2 regions of the Streptomyces sp. 2-1 genome follow, and region 2 is predicted to be linked to the other one. Evidence: predicted binding sites of a transcription regulator. Region 2 holds the regulator's gene; the other holds the start of a gene.

Region 1 (9,036 bases), 2.1 Mb from region 2:
GATGTTCTGTGCGGTAGGCGAGTTCGGCGTGTGCCCGGAGGCTTCACCCGAGGCCGACTGCCTGCCTTTGCGCCGAGGCCGCATTTTCTGCACCGGTGCTCGCATTCTTGACTCGTGTCCCCATGGGCCCGGGTGACTGTCCGTCAACTCGCGTGTCGTCCCGGTACGGCTCCCGACCCTCCCAGTGCCGGTGGGCAGTGGTCGCGCATCGCCTGACCCGCCACACGAAGGAGTGAACATCCCCGAGGAGCGGACCGGCAAGTTCCCGTGGCGCGTGCGACACCCTTGCGCGGCGGGCCGGTTGGACGTCCACAGCGACCGATGGCAAGATGCGCCACCACGCTTCATCGGAGTCGGTGATTCCACCTCAAAACAGGCGCCTGACCTGCCCGTCAGGGGCAGTTCGATGACGGTTGCCAGCCTTTGGCGAAGCTTGTGAAGGCCTCGTGCAGACTGGCCGAATGCGCTCGGAACTGATCTCGGTCGCCGGTGACCCGGCCCGCCCCGACGAGGACTACGCGTCGCTCGGACTTCCCGCCTCCGGACAGGGCGGTTCGCTCGTCGTCCTGGACGGTGTGACGCCGCCGGCCGCCGACTACGCCTGTCTGCATTCCGTCCCCTGGTTCACGGCCCGGCTGGGCGGATCCCTGCACGAACTGTCCGTTTCACGGCGAGATCTGACGCTGAGCGAGGTGCTCGCGCAAGCCATCCTGCGTACCGCCGACGCCCATCGAGCCACCTGTGACCTTTCTCACCCACGCACCCCACAGGCAACCGTCGTCCTGGCCCGCTGGTCCCCGGAGTCCGTCGAGTACCTGGTCCTCTCGGACTCGGCTCTCCTCGTGGAATCCCCCGCGGGCGAGGTCACCCCGCTCCTCGACGACCGCCTCTCCCGGGTCCCCCGCGCCACCCTGACCTCCCACACCGCCACGGACGCCACCCTCCGCAACAAGGAGGGCGGCTTCTTCACCGCGGCGGCGGACCCCTCGGTGGCATCCCGAGCGGTGACGGGCACCCTCCCCCGCGCCGACGTCCGAGCCCTGGCCGCCCTCACCGACGGCGCGACCCGCTGGACGGACAAGTTCCACGAGGGCGACTGGACAGCCCTGTTCACCCTGATCCGAAAGGAGGGCGGCCAGTCCCTGATCGACCGCGTACGAGCACTGGAACTGGCGGACACGGAACGCACATTCCTGCGCCGCTCGAAACGGCATGACGACGCGACGGTGGCGTACGTGGAGTTGTAGCCGACCGGGGGTGGGCCCGCGCGGGGTGTCGGCAATCGGCGGTGGCCTGCGCGAGGTGCCGGTCAACCGGCAGTGGTCTGCGCGAGGTTGTGAGCCGATCGGGGCTGCCCCTTCAGGCTCGCGGCGGCCAGGGCGTGCCCCTTTAGGGGCGCGGGGAACTGCGCACAGCCACAGCAGGCCCGCAGCCACCGAACAACCCCGGGTGGGAACCCATCTAGCCCTCAACCCCCCGGTTCAGCCTGTGCAACAACCTCGCCAGCTCAGCCACTTCCTTCCGGTCCCAGCTGGCCAGCTCCCGCACATACCGCGCCCGCCGCGCATCCCGCACGGCACGAAACCGCACCCGCCCCTCCTCCGTGAGATGAACGAGCCAGGCCCGCCCGTCCGCGGGATCCGGCTCCCGGGCGACCACGCCCATCTCCTCCAGCGCCCGCAACTGCCGCGACATCGTGGCCTTGCCGACACCGATGTACGCGGCAAGCTCCGTCGCCCGCTGTCGGCCGAGTTCCTCCAGCCGTACGAGCAGGCCGTACGCGGAGGACTCCAGGTCGGGATGGACCTCACGGACCATCTCACCGGAGGAGGCGCGGGCACGCCGCAGCAGAACGGTCAGCTCGCGTTCCAGGGCAAGGAACTCCTGGTCCACACCACTCCCCGGGGCGCCGGATTCCGTCCGGTGCCCCTCGCCGTTTCCGCCCTCGTGCACGTCAGCACCCATGACCCGGTTTCCCGATCGTGAAAGTTTCCGCCAAAGACCGCCATTGCCGCAGCTGGGCCAGTATTTCGCAGGAATAGACCAACGGCAGCCTCCGGCCCCTCTTTCCGCCCGGCCGTCGCGGCGCGTAGCGTCGCTGACAGGCACCCAATGGCATGCCCACGCCACTACCCACATCGAACACGCTTCGAGCCCGCGCCTCGAAGCACGTTCCCGCACGTACCTGCATGCACCCGCACGATCCCGTACGTTCCCGCACCCCCAAGCACGTCGAGCCTTCGGAGGCACGCAATGCCCGTGCACAGATCCCGATTACTGCTCGCAGCCCTCTTCTCCCTCGCCTCGCTCCTCCTCACCCTCCCGCTCCCGGCCCAGGCGGCCGACGTCCCGCCCCGCGGCTCCGCCCACATGGGGATGGGCGTGATCCCGCACGACGGCCAGGGCGGTCTGCCGACCCCCGGTGACGCCACGCAGACGGAGGGCGTGGACGTCAGCAGCCACCAGGGCAACGTCGCCTGGTCGACCCTGTGGACCAGCGGGGTCAAGTGGGCCTACGTCAAGGCCACCGAGGGGACGTACTACACGAACCCCTACTTCACCCAGCAGTACAACGGCTCGTACAACGTCGGCATGATCCGTGGCGCGTACCACTTCGCGACCCCCGACACGACGGGCGGAGCCGCCCAGGCCAACTACTTCGTCGACCACGGCGGCGGCTGGTCCAAGGACGGCAGGACCCTGCCGGGCGCCCTCGACATCGAGTGGAACCCGTACGGCGCGGCCTGCTTCGGCAAGACGCAGAGCGCGATGGTCACCTGGATCCGCGACTTCCTGAACCAGTACAAGGCCCGCACCGGCCGCGACGCCGTCATCTACACGGCCACCAGCTGGTGGACCGAGTGCACCGGCAACTACGCCGGCTTCGCCACCGCCAACCCGCTCTGGATCGCGCGCTACGCCTCGGCGGTGGGCACACTCCCGGCTGGCTGGAGCTACTACACGATGTGGCAGTACACCTCGTCCGGCCCGACGGTCGGCGACCACAACAAGTTCAACGGAGCTCTGGACAGGGTGGTGGCCCTGGCCAACGGCTGACCCGCGCACGGCAATGCCCCGCGCATCCGTACTCGGAAGACGTACGTACGCGGAAGGCCCGAGCCCCTCAGAAAGAGGGACCCGGGCCTTGCGTTACCGGTGGACGTCCGTCACGCCGCCACCGGAACCTCCGTCGCCGCGCCGTTCGTCGCCGGGGCGAGGGCCAGTTCGAGGACCTGGCGGACGTCCGTGACGGCGTGGACGTCGAGCTTCTCCAGGACCTCGGCCGGGACGTCGTCCAGGTCGGCCTCGTTGCGCTTCGGGATGATCACGGTCGTGACCCCGGCCCGGTGCGCGGCGAGCAGCTTCTGCTTCACTCCGCCGATCGGGAGCACCCGGCCGGTGAGCGAGACCTCACCCGTCATGGCCACGTCCGTACGGACCAGCCGGCCCGACAGGAGCGAGGCGAGGGCCGTCGTCATGGTGACACCGGCGCTCGGGCCGTCCTTGGGGACCGCGCCGGCCGGGAAGTGGATGTGCGCACCCCGGTCCTTCAGGTCACCCACGGGCAGTTCGAGTTCGGCTCCGTGACTCCTCAGGAAGGAGAGCGCGATCTGCGCCGACTCCTTCATGACGTCACCGAGCTGTCCGGTGAGGGTCAGACCCGACGCACCCGTCTCCGGGTCGGCCAGCGACGCCTCCACGAAGAGGACGTCACCGCCCGCGCCCGTGACCGCGAGGCCTGTCGCCACGCCGGGCACCGCCGTGCGGCGGTCGGCCGGGTCCGTGGCGGACTCGGGCACGTGGTGCGGCCGTCCGATCAGCGCGCGCAGATCGTCGGCGCCGACCGTGAACGGCAGTTCCCGCTCGCCGAGTTCGTGCTGCGCCGCGACCTTGCGGAGCAGCCGTGCGACGGACCGCTCCAGGTTGCGGACGCCCGCCTCCCGCGTGTACTCGCCGGCCAGCTTGCGCAACGCGCTCTCGTCCAGGGTGACTTCGGCCTTCTCCAGCCCGGCCCGCTCCAGCTGACGCGGCAGCAGGTGGTCCCTGGCGATGACGACCTTCTCGTCCTCGGTGTAGCCGTCGAGCCGCACGAGCTCCATACGGTCGAGCAGTGCCTCCGGGATGGCTTCGAGCACGTTGGCCGTGGCGAGGAACACCACGTCGCTCAGGTCGAGTTCGACCTCCAGGTAGTGGTCGCGGAAGGTGTGGTTCTGTGCCGGGTCGAGGACTTCGAGCAGGGCCGCGGCCGGGTCGCCGCGGAAGTCGGAGCCCACCTTGTCGATCTCGTCCAGCAGGACCACCGGGTTCATGGACCCGGCCTCCTTGATGGCCCGCACGACCCGGCCGGGCAGCGCGCCGACGTACGTACGCCGGTGTCCGCGGATCTCCGCCTCGTCCCGTACGCCGCCGAGGGCGACCCGGACGAACTTGCGGCCCATGGCGTGCGCGACGGACTCGCCGAGGCTGGTCTTGCCGACGCCGGGAGGTCCGACGAGCGCGAGCACGGCACCGCCGCGCCGCCCGCCGACGACACCCAGGCCCCGGTCGTTGCGCCGCTTGCGCACGGCCAGGTACTCGGTGATCCGCTCCTTCACGTCCTCCAGACCGGCGTGCTCGGCGTCCAGGATCGCCTTGGCGCCCTGGATGTCGTACTCGTCCTCGGTGCGCTCGTTCCAGGGGAGCTCCAGGACGGTGTCGAGCCAGGTGCGGATCCAGGAGCCCTCGGGGGACTGGTCGCTGGAGCGCTCCAGCTTCTCGACCTCCTTGAGCGCGGCCTCGCGGACCTTCTCGGGGAGGTCGGCGGCCTCGACGCGGGTCCGGTAGTCGTCGGACTCCTCGCCCTCCGCCTCGCCGTTCAGCTCGCGCAGCTCCTTGCGGACGGCCTCCAGCTGGCGCCGCAGCAGGAACTCCCGCTGCTGCTTGTCCACGCCTTCCTGTACGTCCTTGGCGATGGACTCGGCGACATCCTGCTCGGCGAGGTGCTCGCGCAACTGCTCGGTGGCGAGCTTCAGCCGGGCCACCGGGTCGGCGGTCTCAAGCAGCTCGACCTTCTGGGCGGTCGTGAGGAACGGCGAGTAGCCGGAGTTGTCGGCGAGCGCGGACACGTCGTCAATGGCCTGGACGCGGTCCACGACCTGCCAGGCGGCACGCTTCTTCAGCCAGTTGGTGGCCAGCGCCTTGTACTCCTTGACCAGCTCGGTCACGGCGCCGGGCAGCGGGTCGGGCACGGTCTCCTCGACCTGGACGCCCTCCACCCACAGAGCGGCTCCGGGGCCGGTCGTACCGGCGCCCACGCGCACCCGGCCGCGCCCGCGGATCAGGGCGCCGGGGTCACCGTCGGCGAGGCGTCCGACCTGCTCGACCGTGCCGAGCACGCCCGTGTTCGCGTACGTCCCGTCGATCCGCGGAACAAGCAGCACCCTCGGCTTGCTTCCTCCACTGGAGCGCGCGGCGGCCTGTGCGGCCTCCACCGCGGCGCGTACGTCGGCGTCGTTGAGGTCCAGGGGCACCACCATGCCGGGCAGCACGACCTCGTCGTCGAGCGGCAGCACGGGCAGAGTGAGCGGTTCGGACGTCAAAGTCATGATCTCCCCTTCGGCATTCAAGTTGAGCTATGCCGACTCAATGCATGTGAGCCTTCAATTGTTCCCCAGGCGCTGTTCGCTGTGAGCGATCGGGGCGGTGAACCCCGGTGAACGTCTCGCCCGGCCGGTGCGTCACAGGTGCAGCGTCGGATTCCTCATCCGTTCCAGTCGTCTGCCTCGGGGGCATCATGCGGACCGCACACCTGCGTCGATTGCTCGTCGGCCTGACCCTGTTCGCCACTGCGGCCGTCGGAGTCACCTCCTGCGGGGACAAGTACGGCGATGCCGGTACACACGACCCGGCACGTGCCACGGAACGCGCACGTCAGGTCTCCGACGCCTGGGAGGGCTCGGCGGCGGCGCGGGTGTGGCGTGAGGGCTACTTCCCGCTGGGGGATCCGGTCCAGCTGCCCGAGGGTGCCTTCCACAGCGACGCCGACAAGCAGGCGTACCAGAGTCAGAACCTCGAGATCCGCGGTTCCCTTCCCGGCGCCCCGCCGAAGAAGGGGGAGGTCCGCTGGCGCGGTGGCGGCTCGCTGGCCGTTCCGGTCGTCTCCGCGCGGGCGGCGTACGAGCAGATCGGCGGGGGTTCCGGTGCGGCCGGTCCGGGGCCCCGGCTCACCGTGACCGGTGCGCGGCTCGGGGAGATGGCGATCCGGACCAGCCAGGGGTCGGCCACGGTCCCCGCCTGGCACTTCACGATCAAGGGCTACGACACGCCGCTCAAGCGCGTCGCGGTCGTCGCCTCGAAGCTCCCGAAGCCCCCGGTCAAGCCCCTACCGAACCTGACGGATGACCTGTGGGAGCTCGCCGGACTGAACACGGTGTCGCGGGACGGCCGGACCGTCGTGCTGCGCGCCCACCACGGGTCCTGCGACGACGGCCCCGGCGTCGACGTGCTGGAGAGCGCGGACAACGTGGTGTTCTCCGCCTGGATCCGCAACCCCTCCGACGGTCTCTGCACAAAGGAGCTGCGTGCGAAGAAGGTGACGGTGAAGCTGGACCGGCCGGTCGGCGACCGCATCCTCCTGGACGCGTTCACGGGCAGGCCCGTGCCTTACGAGGGGGCTCCGTGGTCCCGGTCGTCGTCCTGGAGCTGACCCGGCGGGCCGACCCGGCGCAGCAGCGGCCAGGTGGCCACCCCTATGGCCAGCGCCATCGTGTGTCCCCAGTTCGTCATCGGATCCGTGAACGCGATCAGGTCACCGACGACCATCCAGCCGAACACCGCGAGCACGGTCCAGCGCAGCCAGGGCCTCAGCAGCCCGGCCAGCGCGCCGACGCTCGTGGCGACGCCGAAGCTGATGCCGTAGTCGTAGCGGTGGAGCGAGCTCTCGGGCAGATGCCCGGCGAGGACGGAGAGGCCGACGGGTATCTCGGTGGCCAGCGTCGCCAGGCTGTGTCCCAGCAGGAAGACGCCTGCCGTACGCCACCCACCGATCCGCCGCTCCAGCGCGGTGAGCACCAGCAGAAAGGCGATCACGTACGCCGACGTGAGGCCCCCCGCGATCCACAGCGCACTGGCGACCAGCACACGCACCGGCGACTGCGCCAGATGGGCCACATCGGTGCTGGACGCCTGGAGCACCCGGTCCACCAGGCCGGGGTCCGCGTACTCGGCGACGAGAGAGGTCACCGCGAGGACGACCGCGTACCCGAAGGTGAAGGGGGTCCCGGTGGGCGTGGGGAACAGCCGCCAGGGCCGGACGCGGCGAAGCCCGGCGAGCAGGGGCCGGGCGCTCCCGTCAGCGGCGGGCGAGGTCCCCACATCGGCGGGCACGCTCTCGGCGACGGCGACGTGCACGCCCTCGGCGGAGACGGCGAGGGGCCGCTGTCGCGGGATGCCGTCGAGCCCGGCGGCGGGAGCGGCGTCCCGATCGGCGGTGGAGTCGGTGGAGGCAGCGGGGCCGGAGGATTCAGCGGAGGCGGAGGACGCGGCGGGGTTCGTCGTCTCCGCGCCGCTCGTCACAGGCCTTTTCACCGTGGAGGCTCCTTCCGTCACCCCCACACTCAGCTTCGCACGACCGGGCTGTCTGTGACGGGGACCACGGAAGGGCCGATTCACAGCCATCTCTCACGGTCGGGCCCGGCCCCGGCGCAACTCGGCGGCCCGGCGGAAATCAGCTGCTCGCCCTGGGGGAACTTGCCAGGATGACCGCATGACCACCTCGCACGACACCGCTCACGACGCTTCCCATGACGCTTCCTACGGCGCTCCCGAAGTCATCGACCGTCGCGAGGGGCCGTACGGCGAGGTCGTGCTCCGCCGCCACGGCGGGCTGCTGCAGATCATCGCCAACGGCTGTTTCCTCATGGACACCTCCGACGGACGCTCGGAGAGACGGCTGGTCGAGGCCGCGCTCGGCGCGCTGGACGGGCGGCCGGGGCCCGACGTCCTGATCGGCGGCCTGGGCGTCGGCTTCTCGCTCGCACACGCGGCCGACGAGCCGCGCTGGGGCCGGATCGCCGTCGTCGAACGGGAGCGGGCCATCATCGACTGGCACCGTTCCGGACCGCTCACCGGGCTTTCGGCGCCGGCGCTCGCGGACCCGCGCACGGAGATCATCGAGGCGGATCTCGTCGCATACGTCAATGAGACGTCCGACACGTACGACGCGCTGTGCCTCGACATCGACAACGGACCCGAGTGGACCGTCACAGAGGGCAACGAAAACCTCTACTCGGCGGCCGGACTCGCCGCGTGCGCAAGGGTGTTGAGGCCCGGTGGGGTACTGGCCGTCTGGTCGGCCAAGCCCTCGCCTGATTTCGCAAGAACCTTGGGGAATGCCGGGTTCCGACAGGTGCGTACCGAAGAGATCCCGGTTGCCCGGGGCGTTCCGGACGTCGTGCATCTCGCGGTCGGGCCTGGATAGCCGAGCGGCGGTCACTGCCCGTACCCTGCTGACCTGACGCCGATCATTCAAGCGTCAAGCGCAGTCATGGAATCACCCCACTGGTTCCGGAAAGCACACTCAGGGGCGGGCGATGGAGCAGACACACACCTCCCAGAACGGCACGGCGGCCACGCCGGGCGCTCAGCGCCGCGTGCTGGTGATCGAGGACGATCCGACGATCGTGGACGCCATCGCCGCTCGCCTGCGTGCCGAGGGATTCCTCGTGCAAACGGCGGGTGACGGGCCGGCCGCCGTCGACACGGCCGAGGCATGGCAGCCCGACCTGCTGATCCTCGACATCATGCTGCCCGGCTTCGACGGCCTGGAGGTCTGCCGCCGAGTACAGGCGGCGCGTCCGGTGCCGGTGCTGATGCTCACCGCGCGCGACGACGAGACGGACATGCTGGTCGGGCTCGGCGTGGGCGCCGACGACTACATGACGAAGCCGTTCTCGATGCGCGAGCTGGCCGCGCGCGTGCACGTACTGCTACGACGCGTGGAGCGCGCCGCGCTGGCCGCGTCGACGCCGCGCTCGGGCATCCTGCGGCTCGGCGAGC
Region 2 (9,036 bases):
CTCGTAGTCGCCGCCGAGCTGCGGGTACTCGTTGCCGAGGGTGTTGAGGCAGTGCGGGCAGGTCGCGACGATCTTCTTCGCGGACTTGGGCTTCTTCGACTCGGCGGTGAAGTTGCCCTCGTCGTCCATCTCCTCGCCGAACGCCATGTTCAGCGCGGAGACGTTCTCCATGCCGAGCTCCTGGAAGAGGGGCTCGTTGCCCAGCCGGCGGGCGGAGTCACCGGTGCACTTCTCGTCGCCGCCCATGATCGCGAACTTGACGCCCGCGATGTGCAGCAGCTCGGCGAAGGCCTTGGTGGTCTTCTTGGCGCGGTCCTCAAGGGCACCCGCACAGCCGACCCAGTACAGGTAGTCGACCTCGGACAGGTCCTCGATGTCCTTGCCGACGACCGGGATCTCGAAGTCGACCTCCTTGGTCCACTCCAGGCGCTGCTTCTTCGCCAGACCCCAGGGGTTGCCCTTCTTCTCCAGGTTCTTGAGCATCGTGCCCGCCTCGGACGGGAACGCGCTCTCGATCATCACCTGGTAGCGGCGCATGTCGACGATGTGGTCGATGTGCTCGATGTCGACGGGGCACTGCTCGACACAGGCGCCGCAGGTGGTGCAGGACCACAGCACGTCGGGGTCGATGACGCCGTTCTCTTCGAGCGTCCCGATGAGGGGCCGCTCGGCCTCGGCGAGGGCGGCGGCGGGCACGTCCTTGAGCTGCTCCTCGGTCGCCTTCTCGTTGCCCTCCATGTCCTTGCCGCCACCGGCGAGAAGGTAGGGGGCCTTGGCGTGGGCGTGGTCCCGCAGCGACATGATCAGCAGCTTCGGGGAGAGGGGCTTCCCGGTGTTCCAGGCGGGGCACTGCGACTGGCAGCGCCCGCACTCGGTGCACGTGGAGAAGTCGAGGATGCCCTTCCAGGAGAACTGCTCGACCTGGGAGACACCGAACACGTCGTCGTCGCCCGGATCGGTGAAGTCGATCGGCTCGCCGCCCGACGTCATCGGCAGCAGGGCGCCCAGCGCGGTGCCGCCCTCGGCGTTCCGCTTGAACCAGATGTTCGGGAAGCCCAGGAAGCGGTGCCAGGCGACACCCATGTTGGTGTTCAGCGCGACGGTGATCATCCAGATCAGCGAGGTGCCGATCTTGATCATCGCGACGAGGTAGACGAGGTTCTGGAGCACGCCGAGGGAGAGCCCCTTGAAGGCGAGGACCAGGGGGTACGAGGCGAAGTACGCGGCCTCGTAGTGCTCGACGTGGTGGATCGCGCCCTCAAGCCCGCGCAGCGTGTAGATGGCGAGGCCGATGGTGAGGATGACGTACTCGACGAAGTACGCCTGCCAGGCCTTGGAGCCCGCGAAACGGGACTTGCGGCCGGCCCGGGAGGGCAGGTTCAGCAGCCGGATCGCGATGAGCACGACGATGCCGATGATCGTCATCACGCCGATGAACTCGGTGTACATCTCGAACGGCAGGAAGCCGCCGATGACGGGCAGCGTCCAGTCCGCCTCGAAGAGCTGGCCGTAGGCCTGCGCGAGGGTCGGCGGCAGCGTCAGGAAGCCGATCGCGACGAACCAGTGGGCGAAGCCGACGATGCCCCAGCGGTTCATCCGGGTGTGACCCAGGAATTCCTTCACCAGGGTGATCGTGCGAGCCTTGGGATTGTCGGTGCGGCTGCCCGCCGGCACCGGCTGGCCCAGCTTCACGAACCGGTAGATCTGCGCGACGGCTCGGGCGATGAGCGCAACGCCGACCACGGTCAGGACCAGCGACACGATGATCGCGGCGAGTTGCATTTCGGGACTCCTCGGGCCTGCGAGGTTCTCTTCGGGGTGGGTCTCCCGGTTCCCCGAAGATTGATTACTAAGCGGTAACTTATGCAGTCCTCTGAGACTACCCACTCCTGTGTCCGCACTGTAGTCAGGGGTGCGGTGATCTGCGTCGCTGAGGCTTGCCTGAGTGAGTCGTGCCCCTTTAGGGGCGCGGGGAACTGCGCGGCCGGCACCAGCAGGCCCGCACCTACCATCCGACCCGCAGGTCAGGGCCTAATTGCGCGTAAGGGCAAGATAAGAGTTGAGCCCCCACGACTCACCTCTGTTGACCGAGCGGCGAGCGTCATGCACACTTGAGCCTGTTCCACTCAAGTCATTGCTGGAGGAATTGAAATGGCACGTGCGGTCGGCATCGACCTGGGCACGACTAACTCCGTCGTCAGCGTTCTGGAGGGCGGTGAGCCCACCGTCATCACCAACGCCGAGGGCGCCAGGACCACGCCGTCCGTCGTCGCCTTCGCCAAGAACGGTGAGGTGCTCGTCGGAGAGGTCGCCAAGCGCCAGGCGGTCACGAACGTGGACCGGACCATCCGCTCGGTGAAGCGTCACATGGGCACGGACTGGTCCATCGAGCTCGACGGTAAGAACTTCAACCCGCAGCAGATGAGCGCCTTCATCCTGCAGAAGCTGAAGCGCGACGCCGAGGCGTACCTGGGCGAGAAGGTCGCGGACGCGGTCATCACCGTCCCGGCGTACTTCAACGACTCCGAGCGTCAGGCGACGAAGGAGGCCGGCGAGATCGCGGGCCTGAACGTCCTGCGCATCGTGAACGAGCCCACCGCGGCGGCTCTCGCGTACGGCCTCGACAAGGACGACCAGACGATCCTCGTCTTCGACCTCGGTGGCGGCACCTTCGACGTGTCCCTCCTTGAGATCGGTGACGGCGTCGTCGAGGTGAAGGCCACGAACGGCGACAACCACCTCGGTGGTGACGACTGGGACCAGCGCGTCATGGACTACCTGGTCAAGCAGTTCTCCGCGGGCCACGGCGTGGACCTGGGCAAGGACAAGATGGCCCTCCAGCGCCTCCGCGAGGCCGCCGAGAAGGCCAAGATCGAGCTGTCCTCGTCCACCGAGACCTCGATCAACCTGCCCTACATCACCGCGTCCGCCGAAGGCCCGCTGCACCTGGACGAGAAGCTCACGCGCGCCCAGTTCCAGCAGCTGACGGCCGACCTGCTGGAGCGCTGCAAGACGCCGTTCCACAACGTCATCAAGGACGCCGGCATCCAGCTCAGCGAGATCGACCACGTCGTTCTCGTCGGTGGCTCCACCCGTATGCCCGCCGTGGCCGAGCTCGTCAAGGAGCTGACCGGCGGCCAGGACGCCAACAAGGGTGTGAACCCGGACGAGGTCGTCGCCATCGGCGCCGCCCTCCAGGCCGGTGTCCTCAAGGGCGAGGTCAAGGACGTCCTGCTCCTCGACGTGACCCCGCTGTCCCTCGGTATCGAGACCAAGGGAGGGATCATGACCAAGCTCATCGAGCGCAACACCACGATCCCGACCAAGCGGTCCGAGATCTTCACGACGGCCGAGGACAACCAGCCGTCCGTGCAGATCCAGGTCTACCAGGGCGAGCGCGAGATCGCGGCGTACAACAAGAAGCTCGGGATGTTCGAGCTGACCGGTCTGCCGCCGGCCCCGCGCGGGGTCCCGCAGATCGAGGTCGCCTTCGACATCGACGCCAACGGCATCATGCACGTGACCGCGAAGGACCTGGGCACGGGCAAGGAGCAGAAGATGACCGTCACCGGCGGCTCCTCGCTGCCGAAGGACGAGGTCGACCGGATGCGCCAGGAGGCCGAGCAGTACGCGGACGAGGACCACCGTCGCCGCGAGGCCGCCGAGTCCCGCAACCAGGGCGAGCAGCTCGTCTACCAGACGGAGAAGTTCCTCAAGGACAACGAGGACAAGGTCCCCGGTGACGTCAAGACCGAGGTCGAGACGAGCATCGAGGAGCTGAAGACCGCGCTCAAGGGCGAGGACACCACCGAGATCCGTACGGCCACCGAGAAGGTCGCCGCCGTCTCCCAGAAGCTCGGCCAGGCGATGTACGCGGACGCCCAGGCCTCGCAGGGTGCCGCCGGTGCCGAGGCCCCGGGTGCCGACGAGGGTGCGGGCGCCAAGGCCGCCGACGACGACGTCGTGGACGCCGAGATCGTCGACGAGGACCGTGACCGCAAGGACGGTGCCGCGTGACAGAGGAGACCCCGGGCTTCGACGAGCAGCCCGACGTCCCCTCCGGCGCCACCTCTGAAGACGCCGAGCCGAAGGCTGCCCCCTCCGTGGAGGAGGGGGCAGCCCAGGCCGGGGACGCGGCAGCAGCAGCACAGATCGCGGGCCTCACCGCTCAGCTGGACCAGGTACGCACGGCGCTCGGCGAGCGCACGGCGGACGTCCAGCGGCTCCAGGCCGAGTACCAGAACTACCGCCGCCGGGTCGAGCGCGACCGGATCGCGGTCAAGGAGATCGCCATCGCGAACCTCCTGACCGAGCTCCTGCCCGTGCTCGACGACATCGGCCGCGCGCGGGACCACAGCGAACTGGTCGGCGGCTTCAAGTCGGTGGCCGAGTCGCTGGAGACCGTCGCGGCGAAGATGGGTCTGCAGCAGTTCGGCAAGGAGGGCGAGCCCTTCGACCCGACGATCCACGAGGCCCTGATGCACAGTTACGCACCGGACGTCACCGAGACGACGTGCGTGGCGATTCTGCAGCCGGGGTATCGCTTCGGCGAGCGCACCATCCGCCCCGCGCGGGTGGCCGTCGCCGAGCCCCAGCCGGGCGCGCAGACGGTCAAGGGCGACGAGGCGGACGGGACGCAGGCGGCCGACGACAAGGAGAGCGGTGGCCCGGACGAGGGCTGACGTGGAACAGGGCGTACGCGCGCCCGTATGCACCATGAACACCAAGCGCGTACGTGACAGTGACGTGCGGAAGGAGGGGCGTCGAGGATGAGCACCAAGGACTTCATCGAGAAGGACTACTACAAGGTCCTCGGCGTCCCCAAGGACGCCACCGAGGCCGAGATCAAGAAGGCGTACCGGAAGCTCGCCCGCGAGTACCACCCGGACGCCAACAAGGGGAACGCGAAGGCCGAGGACCGCTTCAAGGAGATCTCCGAGGCGAACGACATCCTCGGGGACCCCAAGAAGCGCAAGGAGTACGACGAGGCGCGCGCCCTCTTCGGCAACGGCGGGTTCCGGCCCGGTCCGGGCGCCGGGGGCGGCAACTTCAACTTCGACCTGGGCGACCTCTTCGGCGGCGGCCCGGGTCAGGGCGGAGCGGGCGGCCAGGGCGGCGCCGGCGGCTTCGGCGGCGGTATCGGTGACGTGTTCGGCGGGCTGTTCAACCGCGGCGGCGCCACCACCGGCACGCGTACGCAGCCGCGGCGCGGCCAGGACATCGACACCGAGGTCACGCTCAGCTTCACCGAGGCCGTGGACGGGGCGACCGTGCCCCTCCGCATGACCTCGCAGTCCCCCTGCAAGGCCTGTTCGGGCACCGGCGACAAGAACGGCACACCGCGCGTGTGCCCGACCTGCGTCGGCACCGGCCAGGTGGCGCGCGGCTCGGGCGGCGGCTTCTCGCTGACCGACCCGTGCCCCGACTGCAAGGGCCGCGGCCTGATCGCGGAGCACGCGTGCCTGGTCTGCAACGGCTCGGGGCGCGCCAAGTCGTCCCGCACCATGCAGGTCCGTATCCCGGCCGGGGTCTCGGACAGCCAGCGCATCCGGCTCCGCGGCAAGGGCGCCCCGGGCGAGCGCGGCGGACCCGCGGGCGACCTCTACGTCACCGTGCACGTCGACGCGCACCCGGTCTTCGGCCGCAAGGGCGACAACCTCACCGTCACCGTCCCCGTCACCTTCACGGAGGCGGCGCTCGGCGGCGAGGTCCGCGTGCCCACGCTCGGGGGGCCTCCGGTCACCCTGAAGCTGCCCCCGGGCACACCCAACGGCCGTACGATGCGCGCCCGTGGCAAGGGCGCGGTCCGCAAGGACGGCACCCGCGGGGACCTCTTGGTCACCGTCGAGGTGAGTGTCCCCACGGACGTGACGGGGAAGGCTCGTGACGCGCTCGAGGCGTATCGCGAGGCCACCGCGGACGAGGACCCGCGGGCGGAGCTGTTCCAGGCCGCGAAGGGAGCATGAGGACACCATGGACGCAACCGGACGCCGTCGACAGAGTTCTTATTCCGCATATGAGCTGACGGAAGAAACACCGGTGTACGTCATCTCGGTGGCCGCCCAGCTCTCCGGCCTGCACCCGCAGACCCTCCGCCAGTACGACCGCCTCGGCCTGGTCTCCCCGGACCGCACGGCCGGGCGCGGCCGTCGCTACTCGGCCCGTGACATCGAACTGCTGCGCACCGTCCAGCAGTTGTCGCAGGACGAGGGCATCAACCTCGCCGGCATCAAGCGCATCATCGAGCTGGAGAACCAGGTCGCCGCGCTCCAGTCCCGCGTCGCGGAGATGGAAGCGGCCCTGGACGGCGCGGCGGCGGCCATGCAACAGCGCGAGGCCGCCGTCCACGCCTCGTACCGCCGCGACCTGGTCCCGTACCAGGAGGTCCAGCAGACGAGCGCACTGGTGGTGTGGCGCCCGAAGCGACAGCAGTCGGACTGACACCGACTGACCGACGCGCGCAGGTCAGCACATGTGAAGGGGCCCGGAGGTTCGACCGAACCTCCGGGCCCCTTCACGTGGTCGGACGGTCTCAGCTCACTCGGCCGGTGTGGTGGGCGTCCGGACGCCCGCGCCGACCTACGCGATGGACGGATCCGTATCGTCCTGTTCTGTCCAGGAGACATCGCCCAGGATCGCGCGCGTCGCGCCGAGGCCGACCCCGCGCACGGCGCCTGCCATGGCCGAGGCCGTCGCGAGCAGGCACAGGAGCCAGGCCAGCGGCGCGGGCACGTCCTCGCCGACGAGCAGCACGGGCAGGACGAGCAGGGCGGCCAGGCAGGCGCCGCCGAGCATCGGCAGATGGACCGGGGCGCGGAACTTGGCGGTCGACGGCACCCGGCGTGCCGCGCGGTCGGCCGCGGTCGGGTGAAGGTCCCGGGTGAGGTACGTGCGGACGTCCTCCGGTGCGACGAGGCCCGGAACGGCCTCGCCGCTGTCCGCGACGAACGCTGCCGGCAGCTCCTCGTCGATCAGCTTCCAGCGCTTGGGCAGGCACAGCCACCCGTCCTGCCCGCCGAGCCGTACGGCCGCCCGTGCCAAGTCCTCGCGCGGCGCGGACAGCCGGATCTCGTGGGTGCCGTCCCTCAGCACGATCCAGTGCCAGTACGAGACGTCCACCGTGCCGGGTTTGTCGCCGCGTTCACTGAAGCGCAGCCTCACCGGTTCCCCGGCCCTTACCCGGACCGCGTACACCTCGCCGTGTGCCGCGTCCTCGGCCAGCACACGCAGCTTCCGCAGGGTGGGGGCCTGGCTCGTCCGCCGGCGGGCCATGGCCGCCGCGTTCACCGTCACGACGACGAGGAAGAGCGCCAGGAGCCCGCTGAACAGGCCTCCGTCACCGGGACCCAGGGAGAGCTGGAGCATCGAGAACGGAGTCAGGAGGAACAGGAGAAACCCGGCGACCGTGCCCAAGTCCCGCTTGGGGAGGGGGAGTCGACCAGGGGGCGCCGCTTCCGGCTCCCGTCCTGACGCCGACTCGACCACGGGCGCCGTACGCCATGCGAGCGCCCACCCCGCCGCGGCGACGACCGCGAGCCCGAGCGTCACGAGGAGGTCCGTACGCGGCACCGGCGCGTCGTCCCGCACCAGGACGAGCAACAGGGCCACGGCGGCGCATGCCCAGGTGGCGCCGCCGAGTGCTCGGGTGGCGAGAGTGGAACGTCTGAGTGGGTTCATGCGTTCCTCGATGTTGTTCGTCGGTGGCAGGAGGAAACCGTCGACGAACGAGACCTGCGGACACGGGGGTTGGTTGTATGGGTCTGCTGAACGTTGGATTCACGGGGGGAATGGAGCTTGCCCATGGCCATGGTGGGGCTGTTCTGGATCGCCGAGGGCGATGTGTATGTGGGGGCGAAGCCGTCCGGGCGCGCCCCGGGGGTGCGGCTGACGCCGGAGGGGGTCGTGTCGCTCGGTGACGGCAGCTCGGACCTGTGGCCGTGGGACGAGGTGCGTGGGCTGACCGTCGAGGATGTCCCGCTGAAAAACCTCAAGCGTCGGATCAGCGTGATGGTGGACATGGTGCTGACCGTGACGAGCTTCGGCGAGACCGATGCGCCGCCGATGATGAGCGTCCTCGTCGAAACGGCCGACGGGACCACCGACTTGACCGTGTACGCGGCGGCGTCCAGCTACTCCCAGGAGGAGTACGACCTCTCGCTGTCCCTCCTGTCCCACCTGACGGCGGGCGAGGCCACCCTGCGCGCGACGCTGGCCGCCATGGCGCAGTGGGGCCGGGCGCAGGAGGACGGGTCGCCGCGAGCGGCGGAGCGGGAGGGGTTGCTGCGGGAGTGGGTCGGGGTCGGCAGCCTCTCGTGAGCGGCCGGCCGGCCGGGCGTCAGGGGCGGCGGGGCATCAGGCGTGACCGGCTCCCGGCCGTAGCGCGACGAAGACGAACTCCCGGCCCGGGCGGTCGGGGGCGTCGCGGACGTCCTCCACGACGTACCCCTGCGCGGCCAGGTCCGCCTCGATCTCGTCCCGCTCACGGAAACGCAGGGTCGATTCCGAGGTGAGTACCTCCCCGTCCGCGGCGAACACAAAGGTGTGGCGGAACGTCACCAGTGGCCCGTCGACCTCGACCAGGTCGTCCCAGCCCTCGATCGCGCCGACACCCGGGAGCTCCGTAACCCCGTACGAGGCCTCGCGGTTCCACTCCTCCCAGGCGCGCCGGGCCGGATCCCGCGTCTCGAAGACGAACCGCCCGCCGGGGCGCAGGGCTTCGTAGGCGCCCCGCAGGGTCTTCCGCCACATCTCCGGATCGGCCAGCTCCTGGGCGGCGTTCGCGGTCATGGTCACGAGGTCGGCCTGGAGTGGCGGGAGGGTGGTGCCGTCCCCGTGGATCCAGCGCACCCTTTCGCTGCCGGGCTTGCCCCGGGCCACGTCGAGAGACGCCTGCGCCGGATCGACACCGACGACCTCGATCCCACGATCGGCGAGCAGCAACGCGAACACACCTGTCCCACAGCCGATGTCCAGCACGCGCCGCGCCCCGAACTCCTCAGCGATGCGGACGTACGCGTCGAGGTCGCTCCGATCGGG

The links. The regulator HspR, encoded in region 2, represses chaperone genes until heat shock. The targets are predictions, from matches to a motif close to TTGAGNNNNNNNNNCTCAA.
Region 1: the regulator HspR is predicted to act here: its motif matches at 5,608-5,626, upstream of lon (endopeptidase La).

The regions. Positions count from the first base shown of each region.
Region 1 covers NZ_CP183383.1:7,393,680-7,402,715, reverse strand. Annotated here, with positions in the region: gene ACN20J_RS32680 (nitrate- and nitrite sensing domain-containing protein) at 1-105, opposite strand, end outside; gene ACN20J_RS32675 (protein phosphatase 2C domain-containing protein) at 462-1,247, shown strand; gene ACN20J_RS32670 (MarR family winged helix-turn-helix transcriptional regulator) at 1,462-1,953, opposite strand; gene ACN20J_RS32665 (lysozyme) at 2,254-3,057, shown strand; gene lon (endopeptidase La) at 3,168-5,585, opposite strand; gene ACN20J_RS32655 (hypothetical protein) at 5,774-6,685, shown strand; gene ACN20J_RS32650 (rhomboid-like protein) at 6,643-7,566, opposite strand; gene ACN20J_RS32645 (spermidine synthase) at 7,745-8,458, shown strand; gene ACN20J_RS32640 (response regulator transcription factor) at 8,571-9,036, shown strand, end outside.
Region 2 covers NZ_CP183383.1:5,309,175-5,318,210, reverse strand. Annotated here, with positions in the region: gene ACN20J_RS23415 (heterodisulfide reductase-related iron-sulfur binding cluster) at 1-1,782, opposite strand, end outside; gene dnaK (molecular chaperone DnaK) at 2,152-4,017, shown strand; gene grpE (nucleotide exchange factor GrpE) at 4,014-4,682, shown strand; gene dnaJ (molecular chaperone DnaJ) at 4,770-5,966, shown strand; gene ACN20J_RS23395 (heat shock protein transcriptional repressor HspR) at 5,974-6,441, shown strand; gene ACN20J_RS23390 (hypothetical protein) at 6,580-7,677, opposite strand; gene ACN20J_RS23385 (hypothetical protein) at 7,801-8,316, shown strand; gene ACN20J_RS23380 (class I SAM-dependent methyltransferase) at 8,353-9,036, opposite strand, start outside.